2 regions of the Rhizobium sp. CC-YZS058 genome follow, and region 2 is predicted to be linked to the other one. Evidence: predicted binding sites of a transcription regulator. Region 2 holds the regulator's gene; the other holds the start of a gene.

Region 1 (8,634 bases), 340 kb from region 2:
GATCGAGGGGCAGACGCTCGCCTCCGGGCCGGGTGGGGCGGGAACCGGCGCGCTCGTGCGGGGCGTGCGCGCCGAGGATCTGACCAAGATGACCTCGATTTCCGACCATCTGAAATCGGGCGACCTGACCGGCTTTGCCGCCGGCACCGGTGTCGCGATCGGCTCGCGCATGGCCGATCAGCTGGGCCTGCAGGCAGGCAGCACGATCACGCTGGTGGCGCCGGAAGGCGATGTGACGCCGATGGGTGTCAATCCGCGGGTCAAATCCTACACGGTGTCGGCGATCTTCGAGATCGGCATGTCGGAATATGACGCCTCGATCATCTTCATGCCGCTCGAGGAGGCGCAGCTCTATTTCAACGCGGAAGGCATCGTTCAATCGATCGAGCTTTTCGTCCAGAACCCGGATCTGGTCGACAGTCTTCGCCAGCCGGTGGAGGACGCGGCGGGGCGGCCGGTGCTGATCAGCGACTGGCGCGACCGCAACAAGACCTTCTTCTCCGCCCTGCAGGTGGAGCGCAATGTCATGTTCATGATCCTGACCCTGATCGTGCTGGTGGCCGCGCTCAACATCGTGTCCGGCCTCATCATGCTGGTGAAGGACAAGGGCAGCGACATTGCCATTCTGCGCACCATGGGGGCGACCTCTGGGGCCATCATGCGCATCTTCTTCATGACCGGCGCGGCGATCGGCATCGTCGGCACCTTTGCCGGCGTCGGCCTCGGCGTGCTCGTCTGCCTGAACATCGAAAAGATCCGGCAGTTCTTCTCCTGGATCTCCGGCACGACGCTCTTCAACCCGGAGCTCTATTTCCTCAGCCAGCTGCCGGCCGATATGAACCTCGGGGAAACGGTGGCCGTGGTCGGCATGGCGATCGGCCTGTCCTTCCTGGCAACCATCTTCCCCGCCTGGCGCGCATCCCGGCTCGATCCGGTGCAGGCGCTGCGTTACGAATGACCCGGAGTGCATGACATGGCGCCGCGCGTGGCACTGGAACTGGCGGCGGTCGAACGCCGATACGATCAGGGCGAGCAATCGCTTTCGATCCTCAAGGGCGCCGATTTCCGCCTGATGACCGGGCAGACCGTCGCGCTGGTTGCGCCGTCCGGCACCGGCAAATCCACCCTGCTTCATCTGGCCGGGCTTCTGGAGCGTCCGGATGGCGGCGAGGTGATGATCAACGGCCGCGCCTGCGGCACGCTGGACGATGCTGCCCGCACGGCGATCCGCCGCAACGATATCGGCTTCGTCTACCAGTTCCACCATCTGCTGCCCGAGTTCACGGCGGTGGAAAACATCATGATGCCGCAGCTGATCGCCGGGCTTCCGCGCAAGGAAGCGCGCGAGCGGGCCGCCGCCCTGCTCGACTATATGCGCATCGGCCATCGCGGCGAGCATCGCCCGGCCGAGCTTTCGGGCGGCGAGCAGCAGCGCGTTGCGATCGCCCGCGCGGTGGCCAATGCGCCGCGGGTTCTTCTGGCCGACGAGCCGACCGGCAACCTCGACCCGAAGACCGCCGGCTATGTCTTCGAGGCGCTGAAGGCCCTCGTGAAGCAATCCGGCCTTGCCGCCATGATCGCCACCCACAATCACGACCTGGCCGCCATGATGGACCGGCGCGTGACGCTGGAAGCCGGCAAGGTGGTCGAGCTCGACTGAGCCGTTCTCAAGGCACTGCCGCGCAGACCGCTTCGATCCGATGCCCATCCGGATCGAAAAGAGCCGCGCGGCACAAAGGCGTCCCCACGACGGGAAGGCCTGACCCATGGCTGGCCTCGGACCCGCCGGCTGCCAAGCCCGCCAGCCGAAACGCCGCCACCGCCGCGCAATCGGGCGCCGCGAAGACGAGCTGCACGCAGCCGATCACCGGCCCGCCGCCAAGCAGGCTGAAGGCTGGCCCGGTCTCCCCGTAATAGCCGAGGAGGCCGCGCTCTTCGGGCGGAGTGTGGGGAATGTCGACATCGCAGACAATGCCAAGCGGCGTCAGCGCCGCGTTGTAGAAGAGCCGCGCGCGATCGAGGTCGGCGACGGGGATCTCGATATGATCATACATGGTTGGTCTCCGTCTGGGTGATAAGTCGCGCCGTCTTGCTTTCCCAAAGCCAGGCCGGCGCTCAGGCCGGGCTGTGGCAGACGGCTTCGATATTGTGGCCGTCGGGGTCGAGGACGAAGGCGCCATAGTAATCCGCATGATAGTGCGGCCGCAGCCCCGGGGGGCCGTTGTCGCGGCCGCCGGCTGCCAGTGCCGCTGCGTAGAAGGCGTCAACCGTGGGGCGGTCCTTGGCGGCGAAGGCGACGTGCAGCCGGCCCTCGATCGCCCGGCCGTTCGAGATCCAGAAGAAGGGGCCGCCGGGCACGCCATAGCCCAGATGCGCCTCGCCGCCGCTCATCTCCACGGTGACCTCGATCTGACGGCTGATGCCGAGCGGCACGAAGGCCGAGTCATAGAAGGCGGAAGACCGTTCGAGATCCCGCACGGGAAAGCCGAGGTGGTCGATCATCATTGTCTCCTCAAACACGAATCGCGTATATGGCCTTAACCATCCTGCAAATCGCCCTCTTGATCAAGGAACAAAATGAGTACATAAAGGGAACATAACGAAAAGGAGATTCCCATGTCCGACTTCCTGCGTGATCTGGCTGCCCTGACCTCCATCGCCATGTTCATCACCAGCTTCTCGATCCTCCTTCTCGGTCTCTGATCGGAGCACCGGCACGGGGCAAGGCGGAGCGCCCGTCTTCTGCCGGAAAGGCGCTTCGGTTCGCGTGAGGCTGCCCCGTTCGTTGCCGCCGGCAGATGGGGAGAAGCGCAAGGTTCCGGTCGCCCCCGGTGGCGCGACGCTGTATGGTCGAGGCTCGTGACAAGCAGGAGTCGGACATGGCGGAACTCAGCGCAATGCAGGGGACAGGCGAGGAGACCAGGGCGGCGCCGCAGTTCGTGCACCTGCGGGTCCATTCGGCCTTTTCGCTGCTGGAAGGCGCGCTGCCGGTCAAGAAGATCATCGCCAAGGCGGCCGCCGATGCCCAGCCGGCGATCGGCATTGCCGACACCAACAATCTCTTCGCTGCGCTCGAATTCTCGCTCAAATGTATGGATGAGGGCATCCAGCCGCTGATCGGCTGCCAGATGGCCATCGACATGGAAGACGAGGGCGAGGGGGACAAGCGTGGCCACGCACAGCATCTCGTCAAGCTGCCGTCGATCGTGCTGATTGCCGCGAGCGACGCGGGCTATGCCCATCTCGTCTCGCTGGTCAGCCGCGCCTACCTGGACGGGGAGGGCAGCCAGAGTGCCCGCATCGCGCTCTCCTGGCTGCAGGATGGGGCTGCGGATGGGCTGATCGCCCTGACCGGGGCTGCCAGCGGGCCGATCGACCGGGCGCTCCGGGCGGGCAATGCCGCGCTGGCCGAGCGGCGGCTGGAGGGGCTGCGCGCCGCCTTCGGCGATCGGCTCTATGTCGAGCTGCAGCGCCATGGGCGGTATGACAGGCGTCATGAGGGCCGTCTGCTCGAACTCGCCTACCGCATGGACCTGCCCATCGTCGCCACCAACGAACCCTTCTTTCCGACGCCTGACGACTATGACGCGCATGATGCGCTGATGGCCGTGGCGCACAATGCCATGGTCTCCGACGACAGCCGGTTCCGCCTGACGCCCGACCATTATCTCAAGAGCCGCAAGGACATGGCCGCACTTTTTGCCGATCTGCCTGAGGCGATCGACAACACGGTCGAGATCGCGCGGCGCTGCGCCTTCGTGCTGAAGACGCGCGGGCCGATCCTGCCGCGCTTCACGGGCGCCTCCGACGATCCGCAGGAAGCGGAACGCGCCGAAGCGGAGGAACTGCGCCGCCAGTCGGTCGCCGGCCTCGAGATGCGCATCCGGACGCTCGGCATGACGGCCGGCTATACCGAGCAGGATTACCGCGAACGGCTCGATTTCGAGCTGAGCGTCATCGAGCGCATGAAGTTTCCAGGCTACTTCCTGATCGTGTCCGACTTCATCAAATGGGCTAAGCAGAATGATATCCCGGTGGGTCCCGGGCGCGGCTCGGGCGCCGGTTCGCTGGTCGCCTATGCGCTGACCATCACCGATGTCGATCCGCTGCGCTTCTCGCTGCTGTTCGAGCGCTTCCTCAACCCCGAACGCGTCTCGATGCCCGACTTCGACATCGACTTCTGCCAGGATCGGCGCGAAGAGGTCATCCGCTACGTCCAGTCCAAATATGGGCGCGAGCAGGTGGCGCAGATCATCACCTTCGGTTCGCTGCAGGCGCGCGCGGCGCTGCGCGATGTCGGCCGCGTACTGGAAATGCCCTATGGCCAGGTCGACAAGATCTGCAAGCTGGTGCCGAACAACCCGGCCAATCCGACGCCTTTGTCCAAGGCGATCGAGGAGGAGCCGCGGCTGAAGGAGGAGGCCGAGAAGGAGCCCGTGGTCGGCCGTCTGCTCGATATCGCCCAGAAGATCGAGGGCCTCTACCGCCACGCCTCGACCCATGCGGCGGGCATCGTCATCGGCGACCGGCCGCTCTCGCAGCTGGTGCCCATGTATCGCGATCCGCGCTCGGACATGCCGGTCACCCAGTTCAACATGAAGTGGGTGGAGCAGGCCGGCCTCGTCAAATTCGACTTTCTGGGATTGAAAACGCTGACGGTTCTCAAGACAGCGGTCGAATTCGTCGCCAAGCGCAAGATCGACGTCGTGCTGGAGGCCTTGCCGCTCGACGATCAGAAGACCTACGAGATGCTGTCGCGCGGCGATACGGTGGGCGTGTTCCAGGTGGAAAGTTCCGGCATGCGCAAGGCGCTGATCGGCATGCGGCCGGACTGCATCGAGGACATCATCGCGCTGGTCGCGCTCTACCGCCCCGGCCCGATGGAGAACATCCCGGTCTACAATGCGCGCAAGCATGGCGAGGAGGAGATCGAGTCGATCCATCCAACCATCGATTACCTGCTCAAGGAAACCCAGGGCGTCATCGTTTACCAGGAGCAGGTGATGCAGATCGCCCAGGTGCTCTCGGGCTATTCGCTGGGCGAGGCCGATCTCTTACGCCGCGCCATGGGCAAGAAGATCAAGGAGGAGATGGACAAGCAGCGCGCCCGCTTCGTGGACGGCGCGGTGAAGAACGGGGTCAAGAAGGCGCAGGCCGATATGATCTTCGATCTTCTGGCGAAGTTCGCCAATTACGGCTTCAACAAGAGCCATGCGGCGGCCTATGCCATCGTGTCCTACCAGACCGCCTATATGAAGGCGCATTATCCGGTCGAGTTCCTCGCGGCCTCGATGACCTTCGATATGGCGAACACGGAAAAGCTGGTGGATTTCCGCCAGGATGCCGCCCGTCTCGGCATTACCGTCGTCCCGCCCTCCGTGCAGACCTCCTTCCGGCGGTTCGAGACCGGGGAGAACTGCATCTTCTACTCGCTGAATGCGATCAAGGGCGTCGGCGAGGCGGCGGTCGATCACATCGTCGCGGTGCGTGGCGACAAGCCGTTCGAGAGTCTCGAAGATTTCTGCCTGCGCATCGATCCGAAGCTGTTGAACCGGCGGGTCTTCGAAAGCCTGATCTCGGCCGGCGCCTTTGATTGCTTCGGCCATGATCGCGCAGCGCTGGTTGCCGGGCTCGACCGGATCCTCGGTTTCGCGCAATTCGCCGCCGAGAACCGGCTGCGCGGCCAGCACGACATGTTCGGCGCCGGCGCGGCAACGGGGCCGGAGAAGATCAGTCTGCCGGACTATACGCCCTGGCTTGCGTCCGAGAAGCTGCAGCGCGAATTCCAGGTGCTGGGCTTCTACCTCTCCGCCCATCCGCTCGACACCTATAATGACCTCCTGGCGAAGATCCGGGTCCAGACCTTTGCCGATTTCGCCGTGTCGGTGAAGAAGGGAGCAACCGCCGGGCGGCTGGCGGGCACGGTGACCTCCAAGCAGGAGCGCAAGACCCGCACCGGCAACAAGATGGGCATCGTCGCCTTTTCCGACAGTTCGGGCCAGTTCGAGGCGGTGCTGTTTTCCGAAATGCTCGCCCAGTATCGCGATCTCTTGGAGCCGGGAACCTCGCTTGTGATGACCGTGCAGGCGGAGGAGCGGCCGGAGGGCATCGGTCTCAGGATCCAGACCCTGCAATCGCTCGAGGAGCGCTCGCGCGACATGCAGAAGGCGCTGCGGGTGTATGTGCGCGATTCCGGGCCGCTGCGCTCGATCGCGGCGCATCTCAACACGCGCGGTGATGGCGCCGTGTCCTTCATCGTCATCAAGGACAATGGCCAGCGCGAGATCGAAGTGGAACTCTCCGACCGCTATCGCCTGTCGAACGAGATCGCCGCGGCGCTGCGCAGCGCGCCCGGCGTGATCGATGTGGAGCTGGTCTCCTGACCGCATGAGAAAGGCGCCGGCAGAACCGGCGCCTGTGATGATCGATGGGTCGACTGCCGATCGGGCGATCGCCCCTCAGAGATCGAAGAAATCCTTGGTCACCGTGATGGCGGTGTCGAGGCGAAGGGTCAGGTCGGCACGGCCGTCGCCATTGGTGTCGCCGGAGATCAGCGTCTCGCCGTCGATCTTCTCGTAGCGCAGCTCGCCGGCCTTGCCGGTGAAGTCCTTCGTGCCGATGAAGCTGAACTTGCCGTTGCCGGCGGAGAGGCTGTTCGCGTCGATTCCGGCGAGGTCGATCCTGTCGCCGCTCTTGCGGGAGAAGTCGAAGATCGTGTCGGTGCCGAGCCGTTCGTTGGAGTCGGTGACCGAGGCATAGACGAAGCGATCGGCACCGGCGTCGCCGAACAGATCGTCGGCGCCGATGCCGCCCATCAGTTTGTCGTTCCCCTTGCCGCCATGAAGGCTGTCATCGCCGCGCCCGCCCTTCAGCAGGTCGTTGCCGTCAAAGCCCATCAGCGTGTCGTCCTGGTCGCCGCCATAGAGCTTGTCCGGACCGTTGAACGCCTGCTTGAAGAGAGCCGCGAGCCCGCTCTCATTGCCGTCCTCCACGAGATCGTTGATCTTGGCGACCGAAAGCTTGAGCCCGGTCAGCGACAGAACCGGCTCCTTGCCATTCGTCACCTCGAGCCCGAAGATCGTCCCCTTGACCGGGTTGCCTTGGCTGATCGCCAGGTTCTCGCCGCGGATGACGAATTTGAAACCGTCGACGAAACCGACGATCGCCTTCTTGCTCTGCGACTGGATCGTGAAATCCGACATGGTCAGCAGGTCGAGAGAGATCGGCTCGCCGATCTTCAGTGTCACACCCATCAAAATCTCCTCTTGTGTGATGGTGGGGTTCAAGTCGGCGCGGGGCAGGAGAGGGTGAGAGGCGCAGGCCTCACGGCTCAGCCTTTCCGCTCCTGCGTCACCGTGACGAAATCCGTGCCGCGGCCGGTTTCCTGGCCGAGGCCGAGATCGGAAATGGTCAGCGAAGAGCCGTCCGCAAGCAGCGCCTCGATCCGCCGGCGCGCCTCCTCGGGAATGGCGATCCGCTTGAGGCTTGCTTCCGCCGCGCCGTCCGCATGGGAATCGGCCTGGACGGTGATGCCCAGGCGCTTGCGCATCGGGCCGGGCAGGGCATTGTCGAGCGACAGGGCAAACCATTTGCCCTTGCCGCTGTCCGGGTCGCGATCCTGGAACTGGAAGAAGTGGACGCCGAGCGCCACCGTCGGATCGGCGATCGTGACCGGCACTTCGAAGAGCGGCGCGAAATCGCGGCGGACGAGGAGCTGGCCGTTGGGCGGCGGCGGGCGCTTGGTCTTGGCGAAGATCGCTTGCGAAACGGAGGGGCCGTCACGGCCGGTCTCCGGCAGACGCTCCGCCCGTTCGAAGGCGCGAATGGCCTCCGCAGTCTGGCTGCCGGCGGCGCCGTCGAGCGGCCCCGTGTAGAAGCCGAGGTCGGACAGCGCGCCCTGCAGGTCGAGCATGTGCTCGCGCGGGCCGCGGCGGGTGATGAGGATGCGGATCGGCGCCCGGTCGTCCGCCTCGATCCCGGCGTCCTGCGCAGGCGCCGGCGTGCTCATCGCCACTTCCACGGCGGTCCCGGGCGGATGATCCATGCTCGGGCGGAGCGTCGCATCGGTCAGAAGCTGCGGCGTGGGCGGAGTCGGCTGGAAGAGGGCGGGTTCGTCCACAAGGCGTGGCACCAGCTGGTCGCCAGCAATAATCACGTGCAGGCCACGGCCGGTCATCGAGAATAGGCTCTTCGCAAAGCTTTCCGGCAGGCGCACGCAGCCGTGCGAGGCGGGACGCGGCGGGACATGCCGCGCGCCGTGCAGCGCAATGCCGGACCAGGTCAGCCGCTGCATGAAGGGCATCGGCGCGTTGGAATAGATGTTGGAGGCGTGGAACTTGCGCTTCTCCAGGATCGAGAAGATGCCGGTCGGTGTCTCGTGGCCGCGCTTGCCGGTGGAGACATTGGAGGTGGCGACCACCGTGTCGCCATCATAGACCACCAGCGATTGCTGATCCTTCGACACGATCACCTGCAGCGGCGCGCCGCCCGCGGCGAGTGCGCTGCCCGCGCCGAGCACCATTCCAAGCAGACCGAGCATCGGTGAAAAACGAGAAACCATGACCACCATCCCATGCCTGATCTTGCCCCGACACCGGCGCGCCATGCGGCTGACCGGGCGCAGGGGCCTTCCTC
Region 2 (8,634 bases):
GCTGTTCGCGGCTGATCGTCAGACCCGTCACCCGGCAGCCGATCTCGCTTGCCGCATATTCGGCAAAGCCGCCCCAGCCGCAGCCGATCTCGAGCACATGATCGCCCGGACCGATCTGCGCCGCCTGCGCCAGCGCCTGATACTTGGCCCGCTGCGCGTCCTCCAGATCCTTGGCCCCGTTGGCATAAAGCGCGGAGGAATAGGTCATCGAGGGATCGAGCCACAAGGAATAGAAGGCGTTGCCGAGGTCGTAATGGGCGGAGATGTTGCGCTTCGATCCGGCCTTGGTATTGGCATTGCGCCAATGGCGGAGCTTTTCGACGAAGCGAAGGACGCCGCGGGCACCGTTCGGGAAGCGGCGGCCGAGCTCGGCATTCACCAGAAAGAGTTCCAGAAACGTGCCGACGTCCGGGCTTTCCCAGTCGCCGTCCATATAGCTTTCGGCGACGCCGATGGTGCCCCCGGTCAACGCCCGCTGCGGCAGGTTCCAGTTGTGAAGCGTCGCTTCGGCCGCAGGCCCCGGAAGGCGGCCCTTGATCAGCACGGTGCGGCGGTCGGGAAGCGTCAGCGCCAAGGTGCCCGCTTCCATGTGAACGAGGCCCTTCAAAACCATCTGCGCCTTGGCGGGCAGGCCCGCCATGTAGCGGGTCACATTGTCCTTGGAGAGCCGCTCGATCTTCGACTCACTGCTGCAAAAGGCGTCCGCTGAACTCATTCTCCACCCCCGACAATCATTGCCGCGTACCACAAAATAACCTTATTCCGCCGCCTCGCAAGCCTCGTGATCCTGGCGACGCCCCTGTCGCCAGAGGCTGCTGCGGCCGGGCGGAGCCGGTCTCGGGATATAACGGGCGCCCTTGACCCAGAGTTTCAGCGCTTCCCAGTGGATTCCGGCCAGGATCTTGATCGTCAGGTTCGGAATGCGCGCGACGGAACCGAGGATGCTCCCGCTCGTCAGCGGCAGGAGGCTGCCGGAAAAGGTCGCCGCCAGCATCGGGCCTTCCGCATCCGTCTCCAGGATTCGCCAGCGGATCTGCGACCCCGGCTCGCTGATGCGGAAGTGGTAGCGCATCGCCATCGGCATGAAGGGGGAGACGTGAAAGATCTTGTCGCAGCTCTGCCGGATGCCAGCCGCAGACTGCTCGCCTGCTTCGAGCGGGCAGACATAGGTGTGTCGCTCGCCGAAGGTGTTGCGCACCTCGTAGATCATCGCCGCCAGCCGATCGTGCTTGTCATAAACGTAGTAGAGCGCGATCGGGTTGAACACCCAGCCGAGGATGCGGGGATAGGCGACGAGCACGATGCGCCTTGCTGCGATCTCCAGCTCCAGACCTTCGAGAAGCGACTCGACATAGCGCCGCAGCGGCACGCCCGGCCGATCGCTGTGATCGGCCTGGTGGAAGGAGAGGAGATTGAAGCGATCGACCGAAAAGAGCCGGCTTTGACGGTCGGCTTCGGCGAGGCGGTCGAGATCGAGCCGCAGCGAGAAGACCGAGTAGCGGAACCGGTGCCCGAGCGGCTTCATCCGCTGATGCATGACATGCCCGCGGTAAAGCGCCGCCGCGGCGCTCGTTCTCCCCTCTTCTGCCCGATCCTGCGACGCCATAAGCGTGTCCTATTCCGCCGCTTCCGCGAAGGGAAGGGCAGGCGGGCGCCGCCAGGGGATAATTCCCCCCAACAGTTCCGCTGCCGCAAGACCGGATGCGAGACCGTCTTCATGGAAGCCGTAGCCGGTCCAGGCGCCGGCAAAGAAGGTGTTGCGATCGCCCTGGATCCCGCCAAGCCGCCGCTGCGCCTCCACAGACCGCGCATCGAACTGCGGATGATTGTAGGAAAACTCGGCAAAGACCTTGTCGGCCGCCGGCTCGCGATCCGGGTTCAGCGTGACGAACAGCGGGCACGCCGGGTCGATCGCCTGGAGACTGTTCATCCAGTAGGTGACGGCAACGCTCTGGTCCGCGCCGGGCTTGGTCGAGCGCAGATAGTTCCACGAGGCCCAGGCCTTCTCCCGCTTCGGCATCAGCGCCGGATCGCGGTGGAGAATGACGCGGTTCGGCTGGTAGGGAACGGCGGACAGCAGGTCCCGTTCCTCGCCCGTAGCATCCTGCAGCAGCGCCAGCGACTGGTCGCTGTGGCTGGCGAGGATGACCTTGTCGAACAGGCGCAGGGTGCCATCCGCCTCCGTGACCGCGACGCGTCCGCCTTCGCGACGAATACCGCGAACGGGCGCATTGAGCTTCAGCCGGTCGCCGAGCCGCGCCAACAACTTGTCGAGATAGACACGGCTGCCGCCCGCCACCGTCCGCCAGGGGTGTGGCTTGGCATAGATCAGGCGATGATTGTCGAAGAACTGCACGAAGCGCTCGGCGGGGAAATCCAGCATGCGGGCGGCCGGCGCCGACCAGATGGCGGCTGCCATGGGGATCAGGTAGTTGTTGGTAAAGCCGGGCGAGAAGCCGCGCCAGTTCAGATAATCCCCGATCGAGCGATCTCCGAGCACGCCGGCGCTCCGGTCTGCCAGGCAGGTGCGGTTGAAGCGCAGGATTTCGCGCAGCATCAACAGGAAGGAGGGGCGCAGCATATTGCGCTTCTGCGCGAAGAGGCCAGAGAAGGGTCCTCCCCGCCATTCGAGCGCGCCTTCATCGAGCGAGAGGGAAAAGCTCATGCTGCTGGGATGGGTGACGACCCCGAGCTCGGCAAAAAGCGCGGTGAGGTTGGGGTAGTTCGCCTCATTGTAGACGATGAACCCGGTGTCGACCGAAATCGGCGTTCCGTCATAGTCGATGTCCACGGTCGCCGTATGGCCGCCCGGCCGGTGGTCCTTCTCGTAAAGGGTTACGTCATGGACCGGGGCCAGCGCCCAGGCAGCCGAGGTGCCCGAGACGCCCGACCCGATCACCGCGATCGACAGTCGTCGTCCCGTGTCCGCCGAAGGGCCGTTGCTCGAAAAGGCGAGGGGCGGAGACAGTGTCATGCGGCGTCCTTGAGAGTGCGATAAGCGGCCAGCGCACGATCGCGGGCCTTGGAATGATCGACGATCGGCGAGGGATAGGTTTTACCGAGCGTGATGCCGGCTTCCTTCAGCACCGATGCCGGTGCCTCGGCAGGCCGGTGGATGTATTTGTCGGGGAGGCGGGCCAGTTCCGGCACGTGCTCGCGCACATAGCGGCCCTGCGGGTCGAACTTCTCGCCCTGCGTGGTCGGATTGAAGACCCGGAAGAAGGGGGCGGCATCGGCGCCGCAGCCCGCCACCCACTGCCAATTCATGGCATTGCTGGCCGGGTCCGCATCCACCAATGTATCGCGAAACCAGGCCTCGCCGCGCCGCCAGTCGATCAACAGGTCCTTGACGAGGAAGGAGCCGGTGATCATCCGCACGCGATTGTGCATGATCCCGTGCCGCCAGAGCTGGCGCATTCCGGCATCGACGATCGGATAGCCGGTGAGGCCCTTCGTCCAGGCGGTAAAGTCTCCGGAGTGATCCTGCCAGCCGAGCCGGTCATATTTTCGGTTGAGATTCTCCCACCGCATGTCCGGATTGTGGACCAGAAGGTGGTAGGCGAACTCGCGCCAGACCAGCTCCTTGCGGAAGGTGACGACCTCGCGCTCGGGCGCGTGCTTGAGGCCGCGGGTGGCGTGAAAGACGCGGCGAGGCGAGAGTTCGCCCAATGCCAGATGGGGCGAGAGGCGGGAGGTGCCGTCCTCCCAGGTGTTCTCGCGCGCTGCCGTGTAGCCACCGATGAGATCGTCGAGGAAATGTCTCAACCGGGCTTGAGCGGCCTTTTCGCCCGGCGTCCAGAGGTCGGAAAAGGCGTTGGCCCAGTCAAGCCGCGGCAGCAGAGCGAGAGCCTCGAGCGCATCGGACTTCGGCAGATGTTTTGGGGCGGTGATCGATCGCGGCGCCTCGATCGGCTCCTCCGGCTCGCCCGCAGCTTCGAGCGCCCGCCAGAACGGGGTGTAGACGCGGTAGGGCCCGCCCGTCTTGGTGCGGACCTTGGTAGGTTCGTGGAGAAGTGCGCCGGCAAAGCTTTCCGTTTCGATGCTCTTCTCGCGAAGCGCAGCCTCCAGCGCCGTATCAATCTCTGCGCCCGCCGGGTCGTAGCGGCGGTTCCAGTAGACGGCGGACGCACCGGTTCGTTCGACCAATCTCGGCACGATGTCGATCGCCTCGCCACGGCGCAGGATCAGCGGCGCGCCAAGGCGTTTCAGGTCGTCGCTGAGGGCGGCGAGGGAATGATGCAGCCACCAGGCCTGTGCCTCGCCCAAGGGGCCGGATTCGCCAGGCTCGAGGATGTAAAGAGGGAGGACGGCGCGCCCGGAAGCGACCGCGGCGGCGAGCGCACGATTGTCATCGGTCCGCAGGTCCTTTCGGAACCACAGGATGACCGTTCCCGTCTCCGCCCGCTGTGCCTTCGCCATTGTCCCCGCCATCCTCTATCCGCCGCTGTCTACGGCAGACGAGAAGGGGTGGATCAGGGATCACGGAAAAACAAGATGTTGCTGCGTTTATCCGAAACGACTTTTCAAGAATGATGCCGAGCTCACTGAGACGGCAGACGTCAGAGCGCCCCGCCCGTCACAGGGTTGACCACTGGTCGTTCCGCCTCGTCCGGTGTGCCGCTGGGGACTGCGAAAGGAGGTGCGACAGGCGCATCTTCTTTCTGCTCGGCCTCATCCGCTCGCTCAATCACGTCTTTCGGCGACGATTGTTCGACGTCCGTCCGCTTCTCATCCACCATCGTCCACCTCCGTCAAAGACAAGAGGAAGGCGGGACTGCACGGATAGTTCCCGGAGAGGATGGATGAAGGGATTAGGGAAGGAAAGAGCCAGTAAATGGCTCCCCGGGCCGGATTCGAACCGGCGACCTGTCGATTAACAGTCGAATGCTCTACCGCTGAGCTACCAGGGAACATCTGCGCCGCAGAAGTGATGCTGCTATTACAAACGCTTTCTCGATTTGCCAAGCGCTTTTTCAAAAAAACTTGCCGCCCTGTGGATGAATGCCCATCTTCGCTGCGCATCCCGCGCGGCCCGAGAGACGGGCTATTGCCGCGCGAGACGGCGGCGCGCCCACGCAGGCGCGGGATGCCGTGTGAAACGAAATGAAAGGAAGAGGCATGTCGGATGCCGAAAACCGGGTTCGTCCCGCGGCGCCGCCGCATCTTCAGCTGGGGTCATGGCGGATTCGCTTGCCGCGCTCCCGCTGGCTGCGGGTGCTGATCGGGGTCCTGTTCGTGCTGTTCGGCTGTCTCGGCTTCCTGCCGATCCTCGGCTTCTGGATGATCCCCGTCGGCCTGATCGTCCTGTCGCACGACTTCGCCAGCGTCAGGCGCCGACGCCGCCGCTTTGCCGTCTGGTGGGGTCGACGCCGGCAGGCGAAGGAACAGGCATCGTCATAAGTCACCGATTGAAGCGCTGAAAAGGCAATGGCCCGCACGAGGCGGGCCATGTGAGACTTCACGACCGTAGCTGCTACGGGCCGGTGTACCCGTCAACCAGAGAGCTTACGGCTGCTGCGCCGCGCCGCCGCTCCCGGTCTGCGGTGTAGGATCGCGATCGGCGGGAGCCGGCTGCATGGCTTCGCCAGCCGGCGGCGTATTATCGACCGTGCCTTGGTTCGGGGTTGTGGCGCTCGTATCGTTCGGTGTCGCTGCCGGAGCCGTCTGCCGCGTGGTCGCGGCGTCGTTGTCGACGCTTTCGCCGTAAAATTCCGCGATTCCCCACGCGAGGGCTGCGAGCACCAGTCCGCCGATCAGCACCTTCAAGACCGGCGAACCCTGTCTGCCCTGCCGGGCTTCCGTCGGGGAAAGGGTCACCTTCTTGTTCAGTTCGCTGGTGTTGCGCACGTCGCCGCGCTCGTCGACTACCTTGGCCATGATGTCTCCTCAGGCCGGCTCAGCCGGCGGTTTGATTGCTGGAAGAACGCAACCAAGCCTGTTGTGTTCCCGCAGGCCTCGGCATCGCGAGTCTCTCTCCCTTCCCATTTCGTCGCGACTCGATTCGTGATAGAGAAAGCATGTCGCTGATTTGCGGAGGAGCAAGCGGGCGACCTGTCTGCATTCGGGAGGACGACATGCAGTATTCCGTTCAATTCTTTACATGGACCCCGCGCGAGGGCGTGCACCAGGTTGGCCAGACCATTGCCGTCGAGGCGGTCAACGCCAAGCTCGCCGCTGTCACGCTGCTCGGCGTGCCCCTCGACGAGACGGGCGCCAGCAACAGGCTGGCGGCGCGGGTGTGGGGACGCGAGAATGAGGAGAGGGCGGACTGCGTCTGCTTTTTCTACCATTAGCGTCGGCCGGTGCTCGTGGGCTCGAAACGCGATCCGTTTTTCGCTGATTGAGGGCCTTGTGGAACACATAAGGAACAGCTAGTCTCGTTCTTGATTTGTTTCCAGCGATTCCGGAGCCTCGCCATGCTGACGCGCAAGCAACAGGAACTCTTGATCTTCATCCATGAGCGGCTGAAGGAATCCGGTGTTCCCCCCTCCTTCGACGAGATGAAGGACGCGCTGGCGCTCGCTTCCAAATCCGGCATTCACCGGCTGATCACCGCGCTGGAGGAGCGCGGCTTCATTCGGCGTCTGCCGAACCGGGCTCGTGCGCTGGAGGTGATACGGCTGCCGGAGGCCTATGGCGCCCCGAGCAAGGAACCGCGCCGCAGCTTTTCGCCGAGCGTCATTCAGGGAAGCTTGGGGCAGGAGCCGGCCGCGCCCGCCGCCGCACCGTCCGCGCGGGGTCGGCCCGTTGCGCCGGGCAACGACAACAACAGCGTCTCCGTTCCGGTCATGGGCCGGATTGCAGCGGGTGTGCCGATCTCGGCGATCCAGAACAACACGCATGACATCGCCGTGCCGCTCGACATGATCGGCGTCGGCGAACATTACGCGCTCGAGGTCAAAGGCGATTCGATGATCGAGGCCGGTATTCTCGACGGCGATACGGTCATCATCCGCAACGCCAACAGCGCGAGCCCCGGTGAGATCGTCGTGGCGCTGGTCGATGACGAGGAGGCGACGCTGAAGCGCTTCCGCCGAAAGGGCGCCTCCATCGCACTCGAAGCCGCCAATCCGGCGTATGAGACGCGAATCTTCGGCCCCGAGCGGGTCAAGATCCAGGGCCTTCTGGTCGGCCTGATCCGCCGCTACCACTGACGGTTCACGGGAAAAGGGCAGGCAGGCCGTGCCTGCCTCCCAGCCTGCTCGGTCCGCCTTTCAGACCGTCACCGTCGGTCGATATCGCCATCGCCGCGGATGAACAGCATGCCAACGGCGCCGAAGACGACGACGGCCTGCAGAATAAACATTGGCCATTCCTGTGCCATGCCGAACCTCCCGGGCGCGCCTGCTGCTGCCTACTGCTTACGATCGCGGCGCGCTCGCTCCTCGACCAGACCTAGCGCGCCGTCCGTCCCTTAGAAGGGTGGCGCGGGTGATGGCGATCTCCGCGACCGATGCTGGACGAGAGAGCCTGCGTTTCGCCTTCCCGGCATTGCGGGCTTTGCGACCGGTCTCCCGCATCCACTCTCGCGCCCGTCCGTCCGCGCTCATCGAAGCGAGCCATTCGCTTGTTGCACGGCAAGCTTGTGCAGGGATCGTGCCTGGCTGCGGAACCGCAAGCCCTTTGGCACGTTTGCTGCTCGAATTCGAACGGCGGACATGATGATCGCCGGATGGGGACATGACCATGCCCGGCACAAACGCCGTCCTAGAAGTGCTTGCCTTCGACCGCGCCCCGGATGGCGGCTTGGCCCTGGTCGAGCCGACGATTTCCGCGGCGAGCGAAGATGAAGCGAGGCACGTTGCCCTTCGCCTGGCTGACCAGCATGCCGGCGCTGTCGCGCTGCGCCGGGACACGAGCCCGGCCGTCGGTGAAAGCAGCGCGCCCGTCGTTCTGTTCCAAGCCGGCGAGATCGGCGATTTCGACTAGCGGGATCGTCCCGATCCACTGCTGCCGTTCGCTTCTTCAGAACACGACCACACACCATTCCAGTTTGCCTCCCGCTGCCATCCCTGGCGCGGCCTGCCGAAAGGGTATCTCCATGCGTTTCATCTTCGTTGGCATGATCGTCTCCGTCCTTTCCATCCTTGCGCTGAAATACGCCAACAACGACATCGGTCAGGCAGTGCCGCTGATGAACCCGCAGGCGGTTTCGAGCCTCTGATCCGTCGCGTCATGGGCGAGGAGACGCGGGCGGGGAAAAGTGCGGCCCGCACCGGCTTGCCTCTTGCGATTTCTCGCGGATGGCTCTAAACGCACGCCACGGCTTGTTTATGAGCCTGTGAGGCCTCGTGGCGGAGTGGTGACGCAGAGGACTGCAAATCCTTGTACCCCGGTTCAATTCCGGGCGAGGCCTCCAAAACTCTCCACATCATGATAGAAGTTTGATTGTTGCCATCGTTTGGCCGCGCCATCCGCGAAGGGGACGGCGCATCTCCCGGCTCCGCAAACGATGCCCGCCAGTCCCGTTCAATTTGCGTGTTTTTTTCGTAATTTGACGAAGATGGTGAGCGCGCAGGGATTCGAACCCTGGACCTACTGATTAAAAGTCAGTTGCTCTACCGACTGAGCTACGCGCTCTTCCAGATCCGGCACGGCCGGCGAAAGTGGGCGGAGATATGCATAGGCCGGCCC

Evidence for each region. Region 2 encodes LexA, which represses DNA repair genes until DNA is damaged. Its sites were predicted from a motif close to TGTTCNNNNTGTGTTCNG; they were not measured.
Region 1: dnaE (DNA polymerase III subunit alpha) is a predicted target of LexA. The motif match lies at 2,580-2,597, and genes of this name have one in related genera.

The regions. Positions count from the first base shown of each region.
Region 1 covers NZ_JAYESJ010000001.1:2,246,200-2,254,833, reverse strand. Annotated here, with positions in the region: gene U8330_RS10835 (lipoprotein-releasing ABC transporter permease subunit) at 1-958, shown strand, start outside; gene U8330_RS10830 (ABC transporter ATP-binding protein) at 974-1,660, shown strand; gene U8330_RS10825 (VOC family protein) at 1,668-2,054, opposite strand; gene U8330_RS10820 (VOC family protein) at 2,116-2,502, opposite strand; gene dnaE (DNA polymerase III subunit alpha) at 2,880-6,383, shown strand; gene U8330_RS10810 (M10 family metallopeptidase C-terminal domain-containing protein) at 6,459-7,253, opposite strand; gene U8330_RS10805 (L,D-transpeptidase family protein) at 7,331-8,560, opposite strand.
Region 2 covers NZ_JAYESJ010000001.1:1,905,584-1,914,217, reverse strand. Annotated here, with positions in the region: gene U8330_RS09105 (cyclopropane-fatty-acyl-phospholipid synthase family protein) at 1-715, opposite strand, end outside; gene U8330_RS09100 (DUF1365 domain-containing protein) at 758-1,606, opposite strand; gene U8330_RS09095 (NAD(P)/FAD-dependent oxidoreductase) at 1,616-2,974, opposite strand; gene U8330_RS09090 (deoxyribodipyrimidine photo-lyase) at 2,971-4,419, opposite strand; gene U8330_RS09085 (hypothetical protein) at 4,560-4,739, opposite strand; tRNA gene U8330_RS09080 (tRNA-Asn) at 4,836-4,910, opposite strand; gene U8330_RS09075 (hypothetical protein) at 5,119-5,400, shown strand; gene U8330_RS09070 (hypothetical protein) at 5,506-5,877, opposite strand; gene U8330_RS09065 (hypothetical protein) at 6,075-6,293, shown strand; gene lexA (transcriptional repressor LexA) at 6,417-7,154, shown strand; gene U8330_RS09055 (hypothetical protein) at 7,687-7,929, shown strand; gene U8330_RS09050 (hypothetical protein) at 8,042-8,164, shown strand; tRNA gene U8330_RS09045 (tRNA-Cys) at 8,286-8,359, shown strand; tRNA gene U8330_RS09040 (tRNA-Lys) at 8,505-8,580, opposite strand.